DNA from 3 places in the Leucobacter sp. Psy1 genome. Region 2 is predicted to be linked to each of the others. Evidence: riboswitches for the same ligand, from Rfam matches in the RefSeq annotation. Region 2 holds a riboswitch; each other region holds the start of a gene.

Region 1 (7,485 bases), 1.5 Mb from region 2:
CGTCTTGGAAGACCAGGCCGAACCCGCGGCGGTGCGGAGGCACGGATGCCAGGTCGTCCTCCTCCCAGCGCACCGAGCCTGAGTCGAGCGGTTCGAGGCCGGCGATCGCCCGCAGGAGCGTGGACTTGCCGCACCCCGACGGACCGAGCAACCCGACCACCTCGCCGCGGGCGACGCTGAAGGTCGCCCCGTCGACCGCCGCCATCGTCGCCGCTGCCGCAGAACGACGTCGCGCGTCTCCGTACCGCACGGTCACGTCGTCCACCGACAGTCCGGACCCCGCCACCGTTTCGTCTACCATTCGCCACCCCCCGTGTTCGTGCGCCACCGTTCCGCCAGCATCATGATGCCAGCGGTGAGGGCGGCGAGGACGACCGCAGCGGCGAGCGCGGTCCCGTAGCTTCCCATCGCCTGATGTCCGATGAGCTCGGCCACGACGACGGGGAGCGTCTGCGCTCCCGGTCGCACGAGGAACGCCGTCGCACCGAACTCGCCGAGCGACGCCGCGAACGCGAACCCGAGCGCGAGTCCGGCGGAGCGGCCGAGCATGGCGAGATCGATCGTCGCGAGCACGCGCAGCGGAGCGGCGCCGAGCATGGCCGCGGCGTCGCGCTGACGGGGATCGATGCCGCGCAGCACCGGCAGGATCGTGCGCACGACGAGCGGAAGGGCGACGAGCGCCTGCGCGATCGGGATCAGCACGACCGAGGTTCTGAGGTCGAACCCGATGCCCAGCGGCTGGTGCATGGTGAGCAGGAGGCCGAACCCGACCGTCACCGCCGAGACGCCGAGCGGCAGCATGATGAGCGCGTCGAACGCGCCGATGCTCCGACGCAGAGCGCGGGAGCGGGGGCGCCGCGACAGCACGAGGGCGACGAGCGCACCGAGGATGACGGCGATCGCGGTCGCGATGAGCGCGATCCCGATCGAGCGGCACGCCGCCTGGAGGACCGAGCCGATGATCGGGGATTCGGGAGGCGGGTCGACGAGGTTCACATAGTTCTGCACCGAGAACCCGCCGCCCGAGGCTTGGAACGAGCGCGCGACCAGGGTGATGATCGGGAGCCCGTGGAGCAGCAGAACTGTCGCGGCGAAGATCAGGATCACCGGCAGATGCCGTCTGCCCGGCTTGACACCCTCTTCCCGCTCGCTCCGCATCGCCACGGCGCGCTCGCGCTTCCTGCGGAGTCGCGACGAGACGACCAGCGTGAGGATCACGATCGCGAGCTGGGCGAGTGACAGCACGGCGGCGGAGCGCAGGTCGAGGAACTGGACGGTGAGCTGGTAGATCTCCGTCTCGATGTTCGCGAACCGCCGCCCGCCGAGCACGAGCACGATGCCGAACGATGTGGAACAGAACAGGAAGACGAGGGCGGCAGCCGACGCGATCGCCGGCGCGAGCGCCGGCACCGTGATCGTCCAGAACACGCGAACCGGGCCGGCACCGAGCATGCTCGCGGCCTGTGCCGTCCGCGAGTCGAGCTGGGACCAGAACCCTCCGACCGTCCGCATGACGACGGTCACGTTGAAGAACGCGAGCGCCGCGACGATGACGGGGAGTGATCGCTCGAGCCCGGTCCACGAGAGCGGTCCTCCCGCACCGAAGAGCGAGGTGAAGGCGACGCCCACCACGACGGTGGGCAGCACGAACGGCACCGTGAGGAGGCCGCGCAGCGCCACACGCCCCCGGAAGTCCAGTCGGTACAGCACGAAGGCGGCCGGAATGCCGAGCGCGAGCGAGAGCACCGTTGCGAGCCCTGCCTGGGTGACGGTATGACCGATCACCTGCCAGGTGCGCGGGTCCGAGAACACGGCGGGAACCCCGCTCGCATCGAATGCGCCGTCGCTCGTGAACCCGGTCGCGACGAGCGCCGCGACCGGCCAGAGGAAGAAGAGCGCGAGGAAGACGAGCGGCAGCGCGGCGGCGATCCCCCAGGCGAGCCGCCCGCGCATCACCCGGCCGCGGCGCCGGCGACCGCGTCGGCGACGGCCTTCTGCCAGTCCGTGAGCCCCGCGGCGATCTCGTCGCTCGGCAGGTCGTGGGGCTCCTCGGGCAAGGGGGCGAACTGCTCCCACTCCTCGGGCACGGAGGCCTCGGGATCGACCGGGTACATGTACATCGTCTCGGCGATCGTGTCCTGGAACTCGCCCGACAGCAGGTAGTCGACGACCGCCCTGGCACCCTCGGGGTTCTCCGCCCCTTCGAGGACGCCGGCGTACTCGACCTGACTCGAGCAGGTGTCGAGCAGTGCCGCGCTCGTGGAAGACCCGTCGTCGGCGATCGTCGCCGCGGGAGACGAGCTGTAGGAGAGCACGATCGGGCGGGTGCCGCCTTCGCCTCCCTGCGTGAACTGGCCGTAGTAGGCGTCGCTCCACCCCTGCTCGACCCGGGCGCCGTTCTCCACGAGATCGCTCCAGTAGTCTGCGTACGCGTCGGCGCCGAAGTAGGCGACCGTGCCCACGAGGAACGAAGCCCCGGTCGACGACGCTGCGGGATCGAGGATCACCGTGAGTTCGCGGTACTCGGGCTTCAGCAGATCCTCGTAGGTCTCGGGGGCCGCGATCCCCTGGTCAGCGAACCAGACCGGGTCGATGTTGAAGCAGGTTGCGCCCCGGTCGATCGGCACGAGCGCGTCCGACCCGTCAACCGCCAGCGCGGCAGCGTCTTCTGGCAGCCCCTCCGGCACGTAGTCCTCTGCGACATCGGCGTCCACGACTCGCGACGCGAAGATCTGGTCGACGCCGAAGAACGCGTCGCCGAGCGGGGCGCCCTGTGTCAGCACGAGCTGGTTCGCGAGTTCTCCCCCGTCGCCCGACCCGACCACCTCGACGTCGTATCCGGTGGCCGCGCTGGCCGCCTCGGCGAATGCCTCGTTCGGGAATGAGTCGTGCACGATCAGCGTGACAGTGCCGCCAGCGTCGGCGTCGGAGCCGGCATCGGCCGAGCATCCGGCGAGGAGCAGCGCGGCGGCTCCGGTGAGAGCGGCGGTCGTGGTGAGTGCGGCGCGTCGGCGCGGCACGGCGGTGCGCATGGGCATCATCGAGGCTTCCTTCCTCCGCTGGTATGAACCAGATCAGGTTGAACGGTCGAAGCTCGCGAGCTCCCTCTCAGCCCGGCGCGTCCGGACTCCCGTGGATTGCCCCGTCAGTCTACCGCTTGCGCCCCGGCCACCGCCACATGCGTCGTCCAGTGCCGGCCTCGGGCCGAGGTGCGTCGTCCGGCGAGTCCCAGTCCGTGAATCCGTCGACCTGTGCGGTCTCCTGAGCGTCGGGGTCCGCAGGGGTTCCGGAGTCCTCACGAGGAGCGGCTCCGTCGAGGCGGTCGCGCGGCGCCTCCTCCCAATCGGTGACGGCACCGTCCCAGGAGAACGCGGCGAGAATCGCTTCGGCCTCCGAGTCGCTCACCCGCAACTCGTCCTCAGTGACGTCGTCCAGACGCTCCGGGAGGTCAGGCTCATCCGGAGCAGTCGCATCAGGCGCAGGCTCGTCGGATGCGGGCTCGTCGGTCTCGGAGTGGTCGGTACGAGTTTCATCGGCCTCGACTGCTTCTGACTCGACCGCTTCCGGCTCGACCCCTTCTGACTCGACCGCTTCCGGCTCGACCTCTTCGGTCGTCACCTCCGCGGTCTCGAACTCATCTGGTTCACGTTCGTCCGCGTCGACAGCTGCGTGTCCAGGACCGTCTGGCGCATGATCGGGTGTCCCGGGTTCCTCGTCCACCGGCGGCAGCTCCGGCAGGGCGTCGGCTTGCGCTGCGCCGGTGCCGGCTGTAGCGCCGCCGAACCCGAGGAATCCGGTGAGCCGCTCACGCGCACCTGCCCAGCGTGCTCGCACGCCCGGAGCGCGATCCGCGTTCGCGAGCGGCCCGTCGGCGTCGTCGGTGATGGCCGCGGCGAGTGCGTCTGAACTCCAGGGCTGCGTCTCCGCGTCGGTATCCGCGTTCCGGGAGGTAAGCGCCCGACGCTCCCCGCCGCGCACCAGCTCGACGACGGTCCCGATGCGAGCGGCGTCTGCGCGGCCGGCGACGACGCCGAGGAGCATCCCGGCCCCGATCTCGGCAGCGGCGATCCCTCCGGTCACCCACGGGTCCGGCCCAGCCTGCGCGAGCCGGTCCGGTCCCATCGCACCGCTCGCGAGCACGGCGAGGAGCACGACGGCGAGCCCGGTGAGGGCCGCGGCGAGCACGGGAACGACGACCGCGGCGCCCCAGCCCGCGCCGCGCAGCGTGGTCCGGCGGGCGGCGGCCACCCCGAGCGCGAGGCCGACGATGACGACGATCGCGGGCGCGACGGGTGCGAAGCTGCCCCAGCTCGGCGGAATCGCCCCCATGAGCGGCAGGGCGGGGATCGGGCCGACAAGGGCGTCGAACGGCGAGACTGACGTGCCGATGCCGACCGCGAACCCCGTTCCGACGAACCACGACAGCGACCAGATCAGCGCCACGGGGAGGAACGCCAGCTGCACGACGAACAGCACGATCGCTCCGAGCGGGTCGAGCTGCAGATTCTGGGAGAGGGCGGTGATGTCGACGTAGCCGATGACGAGCGAGATCGTGAAGCCGGCTGCGGCGAGCGCTGCGAGACCTGCCAGCGCGCCGAGTGCGAGCCGCAGCACCTCCTGGGTTCTGACCGGGAGTGTTGAGGCGAGGATCGGCGACACGCGGTTCACCGTCAGTTGCAGACGCCTGACCGCGCGCGAGAACCATCGCTGGTCCGTGAGGCCGGCGCGCACGACGAAGGCGGAAAGCATGCTGATGGCGTAGATGAGTCCGAGCGTCAGCGGCGCGCGCCACTCGGGTTCGGGGAGAGCCCGGGCGACGAGCGGGAGGCAGGCGAATCCGACGGCCGCGAAACCGATGCCGCCGCCGATGACGCCGGCCGCACCCGATCCGCCGCGGGACGCGAATCTCCAGCCTGCGCGCATCGCGAGGAGAACGGTCACGAGTGAGATCCCGAGCGGTGCGAGGGACACCGGGAAGGCGAACGCCTCGCCGGGGAGGCCGAGACCCAGCGCGGCCTCGGCGGTCACCGACACCTCGAGCGGCACGCCGTGCGCCAGGAACCACACCGAGACGATGCCGCCGATCAGCTCTGCCGGCGTCGCGTCCAGTCCGAAGGTGATCACCCACATGAGGATCGCCGGCACCCCGATGAGTACGAACCCGGCGAGTGCGACGGCTCCCGCCTCGATCGCCGCGATCACGGCCGTCAGTGTGGCTCTCATCGCCTGGAAGTGTATCGCCTGGACCTGCGGGGTACCCGGCTCCGCGCCGAGAGACGAGCACCCCGCAGCAGCTATACCTCAGGTGCCGGATACTGGTGGTGGATCCTCGGGGTCCTCCTGCCGCTTGCCTTTCGCCTTCTCATCGGCATCCCGCTGCGCAGCCTCACTGGTGATGACCGTGATCTCGGTGGTGACCAGGCTGAAGTGGCCGCTATCGTGACGATCGACGCCCTCCGCCACGGACTGCTCCAGCAGTTCACGCGCCACGCGCCCCTGCAGCACGAGGGGGTCCCGACTGAGGTCTTTCCAGATGCCGATGCAGAGGAGCAGCATCACGAGGACGAACGGGAGGGCCGACACGATCGTGATGTTCTTCAGCCCGTTGAGCGCTGCTGCCGGATCCGATCCGCCGGCGAGCAGCATCACCGCCGCCACGGCACCGGTCGAGACGCCCCAGAAGATTACGGCCTTCTTCGTCGGCTCCTCGGCCCCGTGCTCACTGAGAGCCCCCATCACGATCGACGCGGAGTCGGCACCCGTGACGAAGAAGATCGCGATCAGGACCACCGTGACGACCATCAGCACCACGGCGACCCACTCGGGAACGGGCAGGCTTCCGAGCATGTCGAAGAGGATGAGGTCGAAGTTGATGTCGGGCGCCCCGTCGACGATGTTCGCGAGCGCCTGACCCATGTCGCCCGAACGCTCCGCACGCTCCTGGATGCCGATCGCCCCTCCCCCGAAGATGGAGAACCAGAGCAGTGTGACGCCGGAGGGCACGAGCAGCACACCGGTGACGAACTGGCGGATGCTGCGACCGCGCGAGATGCGGGCGATGAAGAGTCCGACGAACGGCGTCCACGACACCCACCACGCCCAGTAGAAGACCGTCCAAGAGGAGAGCCAGCTCGCGAGCGCATCGTCGCCCGTCGCCGCCGTCCGAGACGCCATCTGCGGTAGGTCGCCGATGAATGAGCCGACCGCGTTCGGAATCACGTTCAAGATGAACAGCGTCGGTCCGCCGATGAAGACGATAAGGGCGAGGATCACGGCCAGCACCATGTTGATGTTCGAGAGCCACTGGATGCCGCGCTCGATCCCCGAGACCGCCGACGCCACGAACATGGCGGTGAGGACCGCGATGATGACGACGAGGGTGACGGAGCCGACCTGATCCATGATGCCGGTGGACTGGATTCCGCCTCCGATCTGCAGGGCACCCAGTCCGAGCGAGCACGCCGAGCCGAACAGCGTGGCGATGATCGCGAGGATGTTGATGATCCGTCCGCCCCAACCGTTGACGACCCGCTCACCGAAGATCGGCGTGAACATGGACGAGAAGAGCTGGGACCGGCCGAGCCGGAAGCTGCCGTAGGCCATACCGAGACCGACGATGGCGTACATCGCCCACGGAAACAGCGTCCAGTGGAAGAGGGTCGTGCCCATCGCCGTGCTGAGGGCGGCGTCGGTCTGCCCTTCAACCGTGCCTGGTGGGGGCGACATGTAGAAGAAGAGCGGCTCGCCCACACCGTAGAAGACCAGTCCGATCCCCATGCCCGTCGCGAACATCATCGAGATCCAGGAGACGGTCTTGAACTGCGGCTTCTCACCGTCCTTGCCGAGGGGGATGCGACCGAAGCGTCCCGCGGCCACAACGAGCACGAACACCGTGAAGACCGACGCTGCGATGACGAAGAGCCAGCCCGTGTTGGTGATCACCCAGTCGAGCGCGGCACTCGCGGTGCTGCCGAGGCCCGAGGGAGAGACGAACCCCCACACGATGAACGCGACCGCGAGGCAGCCGGCGAGCCCGAATACCCAGTAGTCGGTGCCTGATGACCGAGCCTTCGGCGCTTGCTCCTGTCTCGCGGAGCGCAGCTGGCCGACCAGCTCCTGTATCGAATCGTCGTTCTGCGTCATGGCATGTACTCCTCTTCGGACGACGAACCGCCGGAGCGGACGTCGGCGCGTGCTCGGGTCATCGTCGAACCGGGGGTGCACTCGCGCTGATATATCTTACGCACGCCGAAGCGCATCCAGACCGAAGAAAGTGCGCGGTCTCTCCGCAGAGTATGCTGCGAAGATTCCGCAGCGGCAGCGCTCGAGGGGTTTACAGCACCGTGCGGACGGCGCTGTCGAAGTGCCGCACGTGCTCGGCGGCCAGGCGCTCGGCGCGGGACTCGTCACCGTCGAGGATTGCACGCATCAGGGCGACGTGCTCAGTAATGTGCTCCCGCATCGGCGGCAGGCGATCGAGCATCA
Region 2 (7,485 bases):
GAGTCGCGCAGCGCCGTGACGAACGGCCCATCGAGCGGCTCGGAGTGGTTCTGATCCGGCTGCGTCTTCTCGAAGTCGGCGTACATCGAGTACTCGGGCAGCACCACGAGGTGGCTCGTCGCAGCAGCTCGGGCGATGAGCTCCTGGCAGGATGCGAGGTTCTCCTCCACATCGGTCCCTGCGGCGAACTGGGCGACGGAGATGGTGGGGTCGGTCATGTCGAGGGTTCCTCTCGATCGACGGGGGTCGTGCAGGTCTCTCCCGATTATCCCGGGATGAGCGGAAAGTCGCACACCCCTACCGTGCGGGGAGCAGGCGTGATTGATCTGGTGTGACGTCCGAGGGCCCCGCGGCGATCCCCACCTGCCCGAAGAAGTCGTGCTCCCACCTGGCGGATGCGAGGAACGCCTGCCACATGCGCCCCCGAAGAGCCGGCCGGGCCTCTGACGCGAGCGTCGTCACGAGTGCGATGGCGGACTCGGTGTCCGCGGCGAAGGCCTGGTCGTCGTAGGTGGCGATCCACTCGGCGTAGGGGTGTTCGGGGTCGCGCGCGAACGCCCCGAGCTCGCCGCGGAAGAGCCGGGTGCCGATGTCGCTGTACATCCAGAAGCAGGGGAGCGCTGCCGCCGCGGCGACGGCGTACCCGTCCTCGCAGGATGCCACGAGGTGATTCGTGTACCCCGTCGTGATTGCGGATGCGGCTCCGATCGGAGCCCCGCCGAGACGGTCCCGGTGCAGTTCGAGCTCACCGATGAGGGCCCCCTGCGCCGCGTGTAGCCAGAATCGCTGCGCGGCGGGATCCGGAGCGAGGGTCGAGAGCCGCGCGAGCACCCGGGCGTATTCGCCGAGATAGATGGAGTCCTGCGCGACGTACTCCAGGAACGCGCTGCGCGGGAGGGTGCCCGCAGCCAGCCGGGTGATGAATGGCAGGGCGTCGGTCGTTGCACGAATGTCGGCGATGGCGTTCCACCACTCGGAGCGGATGTCGTCCGCGGTTCCCGCCGCCCCGTCGACGTCGCCGCGCCTCCAGAGACCGGCGAAGTGGTGAAGCGGACCGCTGCCGCGCCCGACGTCGAGGGTGTCCGATGCAGCGAGGCTCTCACGGAGCCAGATGCGAGCCTCCCCGATGGCCGCCGCCCAGTCGTCACCGCGGGCGATCCGAGTTGCGACGGCGGAGGAGAGGGAGCAGCCGGTGCCGTGGGAGTTGCGGGTGCGGATCCGCGTTCCCTCGAACGCCACGACCTCGCCCGCGGGGTCGACCAGTGCATCGGGCGACGCCGATCCTGCGAGATGACCGCCCTTCGCGAGCACCCGGACTCCGTGCAGAGCGGCGACGGCACCGGCCTGCTCCAGCATGGCGTCCCAGGACTCGGCGACGGGGCCGCCGGCGATGACCGCGAGTTCGGGGAGGTTCGGGGTGATGAGGTCGGCGAGAGGGAGGATTCGCTGGAGCGCGTCCTCCGCTTCGGTGCCGAGCAAGCGATCGCCGCTGGCCGCCACCATGACCGGGTCGATGACGACGACCGGCGGGCGGGTGCGCTCCAGCCAGTCGGCGACTGCTGTGATCACCTCGGGAGTACCGAGCATGCCGACCTTCACCGCGTCGATGCGCACGTCATCGGAGACCGCGTCGAGCTGCGCCGTCAGAAATGCGACGGGAGGAACATGCACCTCCCGCACCCCGCAGGTGTTCTGGGCGACGAGGGCGGTCACCGCCGCCATCCCGTAGCCGCCGTTCGCGGCGATGGCCTTCAGATCGGCCTGGATTCCGGCCCCGCCAGTCGGGTCGGTCCCGGCAATCGAGAGCACATTGACAACATCGACGTATGGTTCGCTCACTGCGACATCCCTCCGCTCGTCTCAACGAGATCAGGTTCGACGGGTGTGATCTCAGCCGCTGGTGCGGCACCCCGTGTCGTTGAGGGCGAGTCTAGCGCAGAGCGTTGGCCGCTGTCTCGGGGCTCGCGTCGGCGGCGCCACCGTGCTCGGTGCAGCGCTCGTCCCGGTGCTCAGGGCAGGCGACGAATCGGGCCCGGCAGGAGGGATCGGCGCAGTTCACGAGGGTGTTCGATCCGGATCCGCAGACCGCGCACCGCCCGACCACTTCGGCGGGGTCCCCCTCTTCGCCCCCGAAGTCGACGGTCTCGCGGCCGTCGAACACGGCGAGCGACCCGTGCCACAGCCCCTCGTTGCCGAACGCTTCGCCGTAGCGGACGATGCCGCCGTCCAGCTGGTACACCTCGGTGAAGCCGCGCTCGACCATCGCGGCGGAGAGGATCTCGCAGCGGATACCCCCGGTGCAGTAGGTGACGACCGGACGCCCTTTCAAATCGTCGAACGCACCGCTGTCGATCTCCTCGATGAACCCGTGCGTGCTGCTGACGGCGGGAACGACCGCGTTCTCGAAACGACCAACGGCGGCTTCGTACGCGTTGCGTCCGTCGAAGAACACGACGTCGTCACCCCGCTGCGCGACGAGGTCGTTCACCGCCTGCGGGCTGAGGTGCGTGCCGCCGCCCACCACGCCGTTCGCGTCCACCCGGGTTTCATCGGCGAGACCGAACGCCACCAACTCATCGCGCACCTTCACGCTGAGTCGAGGGAAGTCCCGCGAGCGGCGCCAGGGGGCGCGTCGGTCGACGCCGTGGAGCGGCTCAGCGGTGTCGTCGGCGAACCCGGTGCCGTCGCTCCACTTGAACTCGATCCCCGAGAAGGGGCCGTACTCGCGGGTGCGTCTTGCGTAGAGCTTGCACGCGTCGAGCTCGCCGCCTACGGTGCCATTGATGCCGTGGGGCGAGATGATGATGCGGCCCCGGAGCCCCAGCGACTCGCAGAGCTCACGCTGCCACAGCCGCACCGCCTCCGGGTCTGCCACCGGTGCGAACACGTAGTACAGCAGGATCTTCGACTCGCTCACCCGTCAATGGTATTCGCCCTGCCTCGGCACTTGCTCCGGCTCCCCGGCCGTGACGTCGACGGGTCAGTCGCCGACGGGTCAGGCGTCACTCAGCGCGTTCGCCGTGTGCTCGGAGGCGTTCGCGATGCGCTGCTGCTGCTCGGGGGTCCGGGCGAGCGGGGGCACCACTTCGTGTTCAGCGGTGACGATGACGACGTCGTGGTCGACGTGGTTGACCATCGCGTGGACGGCATCGATGAAGTCGCCGCTCTTGATGGCGTCGAGAATGAGGGCGTGATCCCGCTCCATTTCGGTGCCCGTGGCGACGTTCGCGAGCCGACCTCGGTGCTCGGGGGCGCGCAGCTGATCGTTGATGCCCGAGTAGAGAGAGGCGAGGAGTCGGTTCTTGGCCGCGTCGAAGATGAGACGGTGGAATCGGCTGCTGAACGCCGTGTCGGCGTCCTCGTTCACGAGTCCGAGCACCGGGCACCGGGTGCAGCCGAGCTCGGTGGCCGCCGCCTGCTCGAGTGCGGCGATGTCTTCATCGGTGCGGTGGAGTGCGGCCTGCTGTGCTGCCTCGACCTCGAGAGCTCGCCGGTAGCTCAGGATCTCCTCGAGCGTGAAGTCGGCGAGGTACTCGTTGAGCAGGGTGCTCGTCGGTGCGGACGAGCGCACGAACGTGCCGCGGCCCGGGAGCGTCTCGAGCATGCCGATGCTCGCGAGCGATCGCACGGCCTCGCGCACCGTCGAGCGGCCGACTCCGGTCTGCTCGGCCAGCTCGGGTTCGATCGGGATGCGCTCACCGACCGCCCACTCGCCCGTCGTGATCTTCCGTCGGAGGAACGCCAGAGTGGCGCGTGCCCGCTCAGATCCCGTGGTGATGGCCATCAACGCCTCCCGCTGCTCGTCGCCGAACCCCCAGTATAGGTCGCGCTCCCGACACTGCTCCTGGGGTTGCAGTATCGCGCTCAGGAAAGCAGGTGCGTCACAATGGCGGAATGTGCAGTCAGTCGAGCAGGGGTTGGTTCGTGGCATCCCGATGGTGGCATAGCGCGATCGCGGCCGTCATCCTGGCTGCCCTGGTGATCCAGCTGGTCCTAGTTTTCTCCGGTGGAGCGGACGCCAACTCCGGGGAGAGCGGTACAGCAGTGAGTATCCCGGTACGGCTGTGGCGCTTGTTCAGCTTCTTCACCATTGAAAGCAATATTGCCGTGCTGGTCGTGTGTCTGCTGATCGTCGCTCACCCGATGCGTCGCGGGATCTGGTGGGAAATAGCCCGATTGAACGCGCTGCTCGCGATCACGATCACCGGCATCGTCTACGCTGTCATCCTTGCGCCGCAACTCCAACTTTCCGGCTGGGCGCTCGCGGCGTCCATCGGGTTTCACTACATCTCGCCATGGGCGACCGTGGCCGGATGGCTGATCTTCGGGCCACGCCGACGCTTTCGCTGGTCGACCGTCGCCGGCGCGTTCGTCCTCCCGATCGCGTGGCTGGTCTACATCTTCACCCAGGGAGCGTTCACCGATTGGTATCCGTACCCATTCCTTGACGTCACCAAGATCGGCCTGGGAACGGCGCTACTGAACGCTGCGCTCGTCCTCGCGGTCGCTGCTGTGCTTGCACTGATCTACCGCCTCATCGACTCGAAGACGCCGAGTGCGCTTCACGACGCGCAGACAGGGGCCGCAGTTCCGTCGGTACCGTCCGATCGCAGCGGCACACCATCAGTGTGAACGGACATGCGCGCAGCTCAACGATGAGCCCACGGTAGCGCAAGCGCTACTCGTCGCCGAAGTCGATCGAGCGATTTCGCTTCCTGAGGCATGGGCGGTCAAGTCCGTGGGCGTCCCTGACGCAGCAGCGCCAGGATGAGGTACGAACCCAGCACCCATCGAAAGCGATCGTTTCCGGTCCATGCAGCGGAGTCAGTTGATCCGAATGAGGAGAGCGCTTGACCTTCCCCTTGAGGGAAGGCGTTCACTGGGTGTGAGTGTGACCAAGATCCCTCAAAAGCACACCGAAAGAAGGACGTGATCCCACATGACGCTCGATATCGCGATCGAAGATCGACAGGCAGTCCAGTACATCGGCGCTACTTTCAGCGCTCGCCCCTCGGAGTTCGGAGCTCCTGACGGCCCGAACGATGCGATCCCAAAGGTCTATCAGTGGCTGGAAGAGCACGGTATCGCGCCGCTCGGGGGCCCGCTCTACGTCCATCGGCACGTCGGGAGTTCCGATGACATCGTGGATCTCACCGTCGCAGTTCCGATCGCTGCCCCAGTAAAGCCCACCGATGGTCTTGTCCTCGGTGAGCTCCCGGCAGGCACCTATGTCATCGGTCATCACGTTGGCGCGCCCGACGCCATACCTGGAGCGCACGAGGAGATGAAGAAGTGGGCCGAAGAGCATGGGCATCGCCTCGATTGCCGAGAGGATGACAACGGGACACTGTGGACCGGTTACGCCGAGCACTTCCTCACCGATCCCTCGCAGGAACCGGACCCCACCAAGTGGGTCACCGATCTGCTTTTCAAGACAGTCTGAACGTTCTGATCCCTCGATAGGCTGTGCCACGAGGAGGGGCATGAGCGACCTGATGACGATTGGAGAGTTTGCAGCGTCAACATGGTTGTCGCCGAAAGCTCTCAGGCTCTATGACCAGAACGGGCTCCTCTCCCCGGACACCGTCGATCCTTCCAACGGCTACCGCAAGTACAGTCCCGCACAGATCGAGGTCGCACGTTTGGTGACCATGCTCCGGCGGATCGAAATGCCGCTCGAGCAGATCCGGGTCCTGCTGAGCTTGGCGGAAGACGAACGCGCCAGTTTTGTGGCGCGTTATCGTGAGGCTGAAGCTGAACAGCACGCACGGCGCCAATCTCTGGCTCGGTTCGTGGAGCATGCGGTCACACAAGGGTCTCTAGCCGGAGACGGCCAGCTCGGAGCTTCACGATTCGAGGTGTCGTTGCGAACCGTGCCGGAGTGCCCAGTCCTCGCATCAACCCGGCACACTTCCGCCCGGGACCTACCTGATGTCATTCGTTCTAGCGCGGCTCGACTCTTCCAACTCGCTGAGGGACGTGGCGGCGCGAGCGGTGGACCCTTCGTGATCTACCACGGACAAGTTGGCTGGGAGTCCGACGGACCCATCGAGGTCTGCGTGCCGCTGCACGACGCAACGCGCGCCCACCGAGTCGAGACTGAACACCTACAGCTGTTCACGCAAGTGCTCTCGGAGGACGTTCAGTTCCCGAGGATCCTCACCGCATTCGAGGCGGTCCAAGCACGTACACGCCAACTCGGTCTCTTACCCGCTGGACCGCCACGAGAGATCTACACACCAGACAATCGAAATTCGGTGCCACGGTGCGAGGTCGCGTTGCCGGTCACCACTGACGAGAGATGACCAAGCTCATGAAGACTGCCCTTCCCGCAGACTGCGGAAATGCCCCACGGATCACCATCGTCGGTGAATTCGTCACCAGCTGGGCCAAACGCGATACCGAGGCGATGCATGAATGGTTAGCTACCGACGCCGAGTGGAACGTCGTCGGACGGGGTGACGCCACCGAAGAGGACTCAGTTATCCCCTTCGTTTTGGATCACCTGCCCGACTATCTCGAAGTCACTTCGATCATCACACACGGACGACTTGCCTCCTGCGATGGCTTCATGAATGCTGGCTCACGACGGGTCCACTTCAGCCATGTGTTCAGGTTCGCAAGCACGTCGAAAACCGCCAGGATTAAGCAGGCTCGATCGTACATTCTCGAGAGCCCTGCCTGACTCTCAAGATCTACTCGGATTGAGTTGAGCAATGTCACGAGTGACCGCGCCGGAGAGCGCGCCGGAAACGAACGTTTTCGGTGCACTTATGAGGGCGCGAGCGACACCCCGAAATGTCGCGGATCTCGACCCACCGAAAGTGTCAACCGAAACCCATATGACCCGAAACCTGGCCCGTATCGTTTCCGGTTGCTCAGGGAGGGCATCAGACGCCGCGCTCCTATGCCGTGACGGACTTGTTGCCTATGGCGGTCGACCAGGCAAGGTAACTGCCGTTGAGTTCGGCGACGTCGTACCCGGCGTGGCGCAGTGCACTTGCCGCAACGCTGTTGCGGACTCCGCTTTGGCAGTAGGAAACGATCGTTCCGGCGTTTTTCGGTGGCAGCTGGTCCAGATGCCACATCACGCGGCCACCCGACAGTTGCGTCGCACCGGGAATGTGCCCATCGGCGTATTCGGTCTTGTTGCGTACGTCGAGTAGAACCGCACTGTCGAAGCCATCGAGTTCCTCGGGCTGGATGATCTTCGGGATTGCAAGCTCGAGTGTGTCGAGTGAGGTGATGAATCCTCGTACGCTGTCGATGCCGACGCGTACGAGGTGGTTACTGAACTCTTCCGCTTCTTCTCGGGAGGCTGCTAGCAGAACGAGTGGGCGGTTCTCGACTTCGGGGTTGTAGACCCATGCCCCAAAACTGGCGGCTTTCTCGACGCCCGGAATGTTGAGAGAACGTTCGACAGTCCCTCTATGGACTTCGGAGTTGTGGCGGGTGTCGACGAAGACGACAGCATTTTCCGCGAGG
Region 3 (7,485 bases), 1.4 Mb from region 2:
GGTCGCACCCAGCGAAGCGAGGAGTGCGAGGAGGCCTGCAGCCAGGAGCGTGCCGAGGGTGCCGAACACGACTCGGCCCCGGTGCGTCAAGCGGAGGTGCGTTGCTTCACCCGTGATGGCGCCCTGAGCGTCGTCTCGTGCCTGATCGAATGCTGCGATGGCGGTCATTGCTCTCTCCTTTCGGATGAAACGTTCGAGTGTTCTCATCGAACCGAACGCTTCTTTCGAATATATATACCCCTTTTTCGAAGATCAAGTCAAGTGTTCGAATATTCCGCGGCGAAATCCGCGACACACTCGAATGGATGTTTGTTCCACTCGAACACTTCACCTACACTCGGGATCACGAGCAGCACTCAACCACGCACCTCTGACATTCGCGTCGCCGCCCCGGGAAAGGACCCACCGTGAGCCCCTCGAAGCCATCGAAATCCGCCAAGCCGCTCACCGAGAAGCAGCAGGCGATCCTCGAGTTCATTGGTCAGTCGGTGGCATCGCGCGGTTACCCGCCGAGCATGCGCGAGATCGGTGATGCGGTAGGGCTTGCCTCCCTGTCGAGCGTGACCCACCAGCTCACGCGACTGGAGCTGCTCGGATACCTCAGGCGCGACCCGAATCGGCCGCGCGCGCTCGAGATCCTCATCGAACTCCCGAGCATGAGCGACCCCACTCCCTCGAGCGCGACCCCGGAAGAGGCCGCGTATGTACCGCTGGTCGGGCAGATCGCGGCAGGCATTCCGATCACCGCGGAGCAGCAGGTGGACGAGGTCATGCCGGTGCCTCGGCACCTCGTGGGCGAGGGGCAGCTCTTCATGCTCCGTGTGGTCGGTGACTCCATGATCGACGCCGCGATCTGCGACGGCGACTACGTGGTGATCCGTCAGCAGAACGACGCCGAGAACGGCGATATCGTAGCGGCCCTCCTGGATGGAGAGGCGACCGTGAAGGTGCTCCGCCGCCGCGATGGGCACACCTGGCTGCTGCCGCGCAACAGCGCCTTCGAGCCCATCCTCGGCGACTTCGCCGACGTGCTCGGCAAAGTCGTCGCGGTCTTCCGCTCCCTCTGAGGGCCGAAACCTTGCCGCCCGGCGCTGACGACCCCGTCGGCACCGGGCGGTTTTTTGCGGGATTGGCCTTTTTGCACGCGGTTCAACTAATCTGGGAGCATGATCGCTCAATCGTCGGTGGCCGTTGATGTCGCCGGACTCGACCCCGATTTCGTCCCCTACGCCGATGGCCTCCAGCTGCAACGCACGGCGGCGGATCGCGTTGTCGCCGGGGAGGACGACGGCACCCTGATCCTGCTCGAACACGAGCACGTGTACACGGCAGGGCGGCGCGCGCGTCCGGAGGAGTACCCCACCGATGGCACTCCGGTCGTACCCGTTGATCGAGGGGGCCTCGTCACCTGGCACGGGCCAGGCCAGCTCGTCGGGTATCCCATCATCAAGCTCAGCCCGAACCGGGGCGTCGTCGACGTGGTCCGCGCGCTCGAGCAGGTCATCATCGACGTCTCCGCCGAGTTCGGGGTCACCGGGTACCGGGTCGCCGGTCGCACCGGGGTGTGGGCTCAGGCGGGAGCCGCCGAGGCGAAGTACGCGCAGATCGGTCTCCGTGCACGGGCGCACGTCATTACCCACGGTTTCGCCCTGAACTGCAGCAACTCGCTCGAACCGTTCGGCGGTTTCGTACCGTGCGGCATCACCGACGCCGGCGCGGCCACGCTGAGCACCCTCGCGGGAACGGCGATCACCCCTGCGGATGTGGTGCCGGTCATCACTCCGCGTCTGGTCGCCGCACTCGAGGAGCTCGCCGCATGAGCGCGCGCAACATCGGCGCCCCTCTCTCCGAGGTGCTCGCCGAGCAGACTAGAGCCGAAAAGGCGCTGAAGGTCGCGCCGCGTGAACCCGAACTGGTCGTCGCGACCGGAGGATGCGGAGGCGGGCAACCCCCCGCCGCTTCCGCCCCCTCGCCTGACCAGGAGGGACGACCCACCGCGAACGGGCGTACACTCCTGCGCATCGAGGCCAGAAACGCCGAGACTCCCATCGAGCGCAAGCCCGAGTGGATCAAGACGCGAGCCAAAACCGGTCCTGAGTACACCGACGTGCGAGGTCTCGTGCAGCGCGAGGGTCTCCACACGGTCTGCCAGGAGGCAGGATGCCCGAACATCTACGAGTGCTGGGAGGACCGCGAGGCGACATTCCTCATCGGCGGGTCGATCTGCACGCGGCGCTGCGACTTCTGCCAGATCACCTCGGGCAAACCGCTCCCCCTCGACACCGACGAGCCGCGTCGCGTCGCCGAGTCGGTGCGCACCATGGGCCTGCGCTACGCGACGATCACGGGCGTGACGCGAGATGATCTGCCGGATACCGGAGCCTGGTTGTACGCCGAGACCATCCGCCAGATTCACGAGTTGAACCCGGGCTCCGGGGTCGAGGTACTCGCGGACGACCTGGGTGGGCGTCCGTCCGATTTGCAGCAGGTATTCGACGCGAAGCCCGAAGTGTTCGCGCACAACCTCGAGACCGTTCCCCGCCTCTTCCGCAGCATCCGCCCTGGGTTCCGGTATCAGCGGTCGCTCGACGTCATCCGGCAGGCACGTGAGGCGGGGATGATCACGAAGTCGAACCTGATTCTCGGCATGGGCGAGGAGCGCGCGGAGGTGCACGACACGATGCAGGAACTGTTCGATTCCGGGTGCGACATCCTCACGCTCACCCAGTACCTGCGCCCGTCGAAACTGCACCGACCAGTGCATCGCTGGGTCCGCCCAGAGGAATTCGTCGAGCTCAAGGCCGATGCGGACGCGATCGGTTTCGCCGGAGTGCTCGCCGGGCCGCTCGTCCGCTCGTCGTATCGTGCGGGTCGGCTCTGGGCGCAGACGATGGCGGTTCAGAACCGTCCTGTTCCCGAGAACCTGCAGCACCTCGCCGACAAGGCGGCTGACGCGTTCCCGCAGGCGGTCTGAGACCTGCGTGCGTCGTGGGGCGGGGCTCATCCGTAGCGCCCCGCCCCACGACGCGTTAGGGTGGGTGGCAGTACCCCACGGGTGCCCGAGGCATCGGGCTGAGATCGCGCTTCGGCCGCGCGGGACCGTCGAACCTGATCTGGTCAGCACCAGCGGAGGAAGCGAGTCCCAGCATGATCCCCGATTTCCGTTGCCACGTGGTCACCGGCGGCGATGACCATCGTCGTACCGTCGAGGTGGCCCGCGCCGCAGCCGCGGGAGGTGCCGGCGTGGTGCAGGTCCGCTCGAAACCGATCTCCGCCCGCGCGCTCACCGAGCTCACGACGCACGTGGCCGAGGCGGTCGCCGCAGTTGCATCCGGTACGAGAGTGCTGGTCGACGACCGCGTCGATGTCGCGGCGGCGCTGGCGCTGCGCGGCGTTCCGGTACACGGGGTGCACATCGGGCAGGACGATGTGACGGTGCGCGACGCTCGCGCGCTCCTCGGCAGCTCGGCGATCATCGGCGTGACGACGGGCACGTGGGACCTCGTCCACGCCATCCACGACGTTGCCGACCTCGTGGACTACATCGGTGCCGGCCCGTTCCGCCCGACCCCGACGAAGGACTCGGGACGCCCGCCGCTCGGGCTCGCCGGTTACCCGTCGCTGGTGGCCGAATCCCCGGTCCCGGTGATCGCCATCGGAGATGTCACCGCTGAGGACGCTGCCGATCTCGCGCGCACCGGCGTCACCGGAGTCGCGATCTCGCGGGAGTTCATGGGGGCACGCGATCCGGAGGGACTGGCCAGGTCGGTGATCCGCGGGTTCGAGTCCGGACGATGAGCGGCATCGGCACGACGGATCGCGCCATCGTGATCGGCGGAGGCATTGTCGGCCTCGTGGCGTGCTTCGAACTCTCAGAGCTCGGCATTCCCGTCTCGCTCATCGATCCCGCTCCGGCGTCGGGTGCGACGCACCACGCGGGCGGCATGCTCGCGCCGATCGCCGAGGTGCAGTACCGGCAGGAGGCCCTCTTCCCGCTGATGCTGCGCTCGGCTGCCCTCTCCGCCGACGTCGTGCAGCGAGTCGGGGCGGCGACACCGCTACCGACCGGATACCGCGACGACGGGACGCTCGTGGTCGCGGCGGATCGCGCGGATGCCGACCATCTCCGGAGACTCGCCGACTACCAGCGCGCGCACGGGATGACGGTGGATCGCCTGACCGTGCGCGAGGCACGTCGTCTGGAGGGCGCCCTCGCACCCGGCCTCGCCGCCGCAGTCTCGATCGCAGGAGACCATCAGCTCGCACCGCGACGCTTCGCCGCCGCGCTCATCGACGCCCTCGAACGCCGCGGGACCGAGTTCATTCGCGAGCGGGCCGTCAGCCTCGACGGCGGCGACCCCTGCCGGTCGATCCGTTGCGAGTCGGGGGCCATCGATGCCTCTGGGGCGACCGTCGTGCTCGCGAATGGGATGGGTGCCGCCGACGTGACTGGGTGGTACCGCGGCGCGCACCCGCTCCGCCTCAGGCCGGTCGCCGGAGACATCATGACGCTGCGGGTCCCCGAGCGACTGCGTCCACTCACGACCCGGGTGATCCGCGCGTTCGTCGAGGATCGGCCGGTGTACCTCATCCCCCGCGACGACCGCACCGTCGTTCTCGGGGCGACCAGCCGCGAGGACGACGGGCGGCTCCCCCGAGCGGGTTCGCTTTACGACCTGCTTCGCGACGGGATTCGCGTGGTCCCCGGACTCGAGGAGTGCGAACTGCTCGAGGCGACGGTCGGTGTCCGTCCGGGTACTCCCGACGACCTGCCGTACCTCGGCCGAGCGGGGTCGAACCTCGTCGTCTCGACCGGCTATTTCAGGCACGGTGTCCTCCTGGCCGCGCTCGGCGGACGCGTGGTGTCCGACGCGGTATCCGGATCCGGCACCGTCGCCGACCTCGATATCTCGGCCTGCGACCCCTGGAGGCACGCCGAGCGCTCGGCGCCCTCCGGCACCCAGCAGGCTCCCGACCCCCACCAGCACGACTCGAGAGGAACCGACGCATGCACTACACCGTGAACGGCGATCCGCACGAAGCCGAGGCGATCAGCATCGCCGAGCTCGTCGCCGGCCTGACCTCGGCGACCCAGGGCGTCGCTGTCGCTCTGAACGGCGACGTGGTGCCGCGGTCCGCCTGGGATCGCGCACTGTCCGACGGCGACGCCGTCGACGTGCTCACCGCGGTGCAGGGCGGGTGACGGCGTGCTGACCATCGCCGACCGCACCTTCGACTCACGGCTCGTCATGGGCACGGGAGGGGCGACGTCGCACGCGCTGCTGGAGGAAGCCCTCGTCGCGAGCCGCACCGAACTCACGACGGTCTCCATGCGGCGCCACAGCGGCGACTCCGAGGCACAGGGAGAGTCGGTGTTCGCGCTGCTGGAGCGACTCGGGATCGCCCCGCTCCCCAACACCGCAGGGTGCCGCACCGCCCGCGACGCCGTCATTACGGCGAAGCTCGCCCGAGAAGCCCTCGGCACCGACTGGGTGAAGGTCGAGGTCATCGCCGACGAGCGCACTCTGCTCCCCGACACCGCGGAGCTCCTCGATGCCTGCGAGCTGCTCGTCGCGGAGGGGTTCACGGTGCTCGCCTACACGTCCGATGACCCCGTGGTCGCCGCGCGACTCGAGGACTCGGGTGTGGCGGCCGTCATGCCGCTCGGCTCCCCCATCGGCACTGGCCTCGGGATCCTGAACCCGCACAACATCGAGCTGATCTGCAATCGCGCCACGGTGCCCGTGCTGCTCGACGCCGGCGTCGGCACCGCCTCGGACGCCGCGCTCGCGATGGAGCTCGGATGCTCCGGCGTGCTGCTGGCGAGCGCCGTCAACCGGTGCCAGGACCCCGTGGTGATGGCGCAGGCGATGCGTCACGCCGTCGAGGCCGGCGCTCTCGCCCGGCAGGCCGGCCGCATCCCGAAACGGGAGCACGCCGTCGCGTCGTCCACCTTCGATGGTCTCGCGAGCTGGGCGGAGCAGGTCCTGTGACCCGCCCGCCCGCAGCGCTGGACGAACGGGAGCTCAGACGCATCGCCAGGCAACTCGCCCTCCCCGGGTTCGGGCTGCCCCAGCAGGAACGACTCGCCGAAGCCCACGTGCTCGTCATCGGCGCGGGAGGGCTCGGCTGCCCGGCCATGCAGTCGCTGGCGGCCGTCGGCGTCGGGCGCATCACCGTGATCGACGACGACGACGTGGATCTCAGCAACATCCACCGGCAGATTCTCTTCGGCGCGGACGACGAGGGGCGTCCGAAGGTCGAGGTCGCCGCCGAACGGCTTCAGCGTCTCCAGCCCGGGATCACCGTCACGCCGCTGCGCACACGGCTCACCTCCGACAACGCCGTCGAGCTGGTGGCAGCGGCCGACCTCGTACTCGATGGGTCCGATACGTTCGCGACCAAGTACCTCGTGGCCGACGCTGCCGAGCTGACCGGCACCCCGCTCGTCTGGGGCACCGTGCTCAGGTACCGCGGCGACGTGGCGCTCTGGTGGAGCGGCCCTGGATCGCCGGAGGGCGGCGCCGGGCTGCGCGACCTCTTCCCGGATCAGCCGGCCGCCGACTCCGTGCCAGACTGCGCCACCGCCGGTGTACTCGGGGTGACCACGGCCGTCGTGGCAGGCCTCATGGCGACGGAGGCGGTAAAGCACCTGTCCGGAATCGGCACGTCGCTCGTCGGCACGCTGCTCAGCTACGACGCTCTCGCGGCGGAGACCCGGAAGTTCTCCGTCTCGCACGACCCCGACCGCTCGCCGGTGCTGGAGCTGCGCGACGATTACGGCCCCTCGGTATGCCGTTCCCCAGGCGGTACCGGCGCCGCCAACACCGGTGACGCCGACCGCCGGGAAGCCGACGCAGCGCTCGCACTCCTCGACGCGGGGCGCGCCGTCGCTCTCGACGTCCGCGAGGCGCACGAGAAGCTCATCGCCGATCTCCGGGTGCCAGGACTCCACATGCCGCTCTCGGAGATCTCGCCAGAAGCGTTCCGCGCGCTTCTCGGCCGGGCGGCCCGTGCGCTCAACGGAGGATTCGACCAGACACAGAGCTCCGACGAGACACACCGTTCCGGCGAGATCATCGTCTACTGCGCATCGGGCAAGCGCAGCGGGAGCGTCGTCGCCGAGTGGGAGACCGCGGCGGCCGAAGAGTTCGGTCTCCGCCTGCGCAGCCTCCCCGGCGGGGTTAATGCTCTGCCTCGCGAGGCCACTCGACCGGCGGCGCCGGACGAGTGACTCAGGCTGCGAGGAAGGGTTCGAGCTTCGCGAGCATTTCTCGCGACACGAAGGCGCTCACCCGGGTGCCGCCCTCTTCGTACTCGGTCTCGAGCACCCGGTTCCGCTCGTGCAGTTCGGCGACGAGCTCACCGCGCTCGTAGGGGATCACAGCGGTCACGAGCGTGTCGGGCACGGGCAGCGCGGCGAACAGGCGCTGCCGCAGCTCCTCGATCCCCTCGCCCGTGCGCGCCGAGACGAACACGGCGTCG

What was found. Region 2 has a riboswitch for thiamine pyrophosphate ahead of K8P10_RS14410 (bifunctional hydroxymethylpyrimidine kinase/phosphomethylpyrimidine kinase). Riboswitches for the same ligand answer to the same signal wherever they lie in the genome.
Region 1: it holds a riboswitch for thiamine pyrophosphate, as region 2 does, so the genes downstream of both, K8P10_RS05905 (thiamine ABC transporter substrate binding subunit) here and K8P10_RS14410 (bifunctional hydroxymethylpyrimidine kinase/phosphomethylpyrimidine kinase) in region 2, are expected to answer to the same signal.
Region 3: it holds a riboswitch for thiamine pyrophosphate, as region 2 does, so the genes downstream of both, K8P10_RS05525 (thiamine phosphate synthase) here and K8P10_RS14410 (bifunctional hydroxymethylpyrimidine kinase/phosphomethylpyrimidine kinase) in region 2, are expected to answer to the same signal.

What each region holds. Positions count from the first base shown of each region.
Region 1 is NZ_CP083692.1:1,243,013-1,250,497, reverse strand. It holds gene K8P10_RS05915 (ABC transporter ATP-binding protein) at 1-301, opposite strand, end outside; gene K8P10_RS05910 (iron ABC transporter permease) at 295-1,953, opposite strand; gene K8P10_RS05905 (thiamine ABC transporter substrate binding subunit) at 1,953-3,041, opposite strand; TPP riboswitch at 3,035-3,144, opposite strand; gene K8P10_RS05900 (DUF6350 family protein) at 3,151-5,223, opposite strand; gene K8P10_RS05895 (BCCT family transporter) at 5,302-7,143, opposite strand; gene K8P10_RS05890 (GntR family transcriptional regulator) at 7,334-7,485, opposite strand, start outside.
Region 2 is NZ_CP083692.1:3,028,544-3,036,028, reverse strand. It holds gene K8P10_RS14415 (carbon-nitrogen hydrolase family protein) at 1-218, opposite strand, end outside; gene K8P10_RS14410 (bifunctional hydroxymethylpyrimidine kinase/phosphomethylpyrimidine kinase) at 298-1,839, opposite strand; TPP riboswitch at 1,830-1,923, opposite strand; gene K8P10_RS14405 (rhodanese-related sulfurtransferase) at 1,931-2,917, opposite strand; gene K8P10_RS14400 (FadR/GntR family transcriptional regulator) at 2,996-3,784, opposite strand; gene K8P10_RS14395 (Pr6Pr family membrane protein) at 3,925-4,632, shown strand; gene K8P10_RS14390 (GyrI-like domain-containing protein) at 4,940-5,443, shown strand; gene K8P10_RS14385 (MerR family transcriptional regulator) at 5,484-6,305, shown strand; gene K8P10_RS14380 (hypothetical protein) at 6,302-6,685, shown strand; gene K8P10_RS14375 (rhodanese-like domain-containing protein) at 6,906-7,485, opposite strand, start outside.
Region 3 is NZ_CP083692.1:1,162,145-1,169,629, reverse strand. It holds gene K8P10_RS05545 (LysM peptidoglycan-binding domain-containing protein) at 1-168, opposite strand, end outside; gene lexA (transcriptional repressor LexA) at 408-1,067, shown strand; gene lipB (lipoyl(octanoyl) transferase LipB) at 1,167-1,820, shown strand; gene lipA (lipoyl synthase) at 1,817-2,974, shown strand; TPP riboswitch at 3,042-3,153, shown strand; gene K8P10_RS05525 (thiamine phosphate synthase) at 3,148-3,798, shown strand; gene thiO (glycine oxidase ThiO) at 3,795-5,024, shown strand; gene thiS (sulfur carrier protein ThiS) at 5,009-5,203, shown strand; gene K8P10_RS05510 (thiazole synthase) at 5,208-5,993, shown strand; gene K8P10_RS05505 (ThiF family adenylyltransferase) at 5,990-7,234, shown strand; gene hflX (GTPase HflX) at 7,236-7,485, opposite strand, start outside.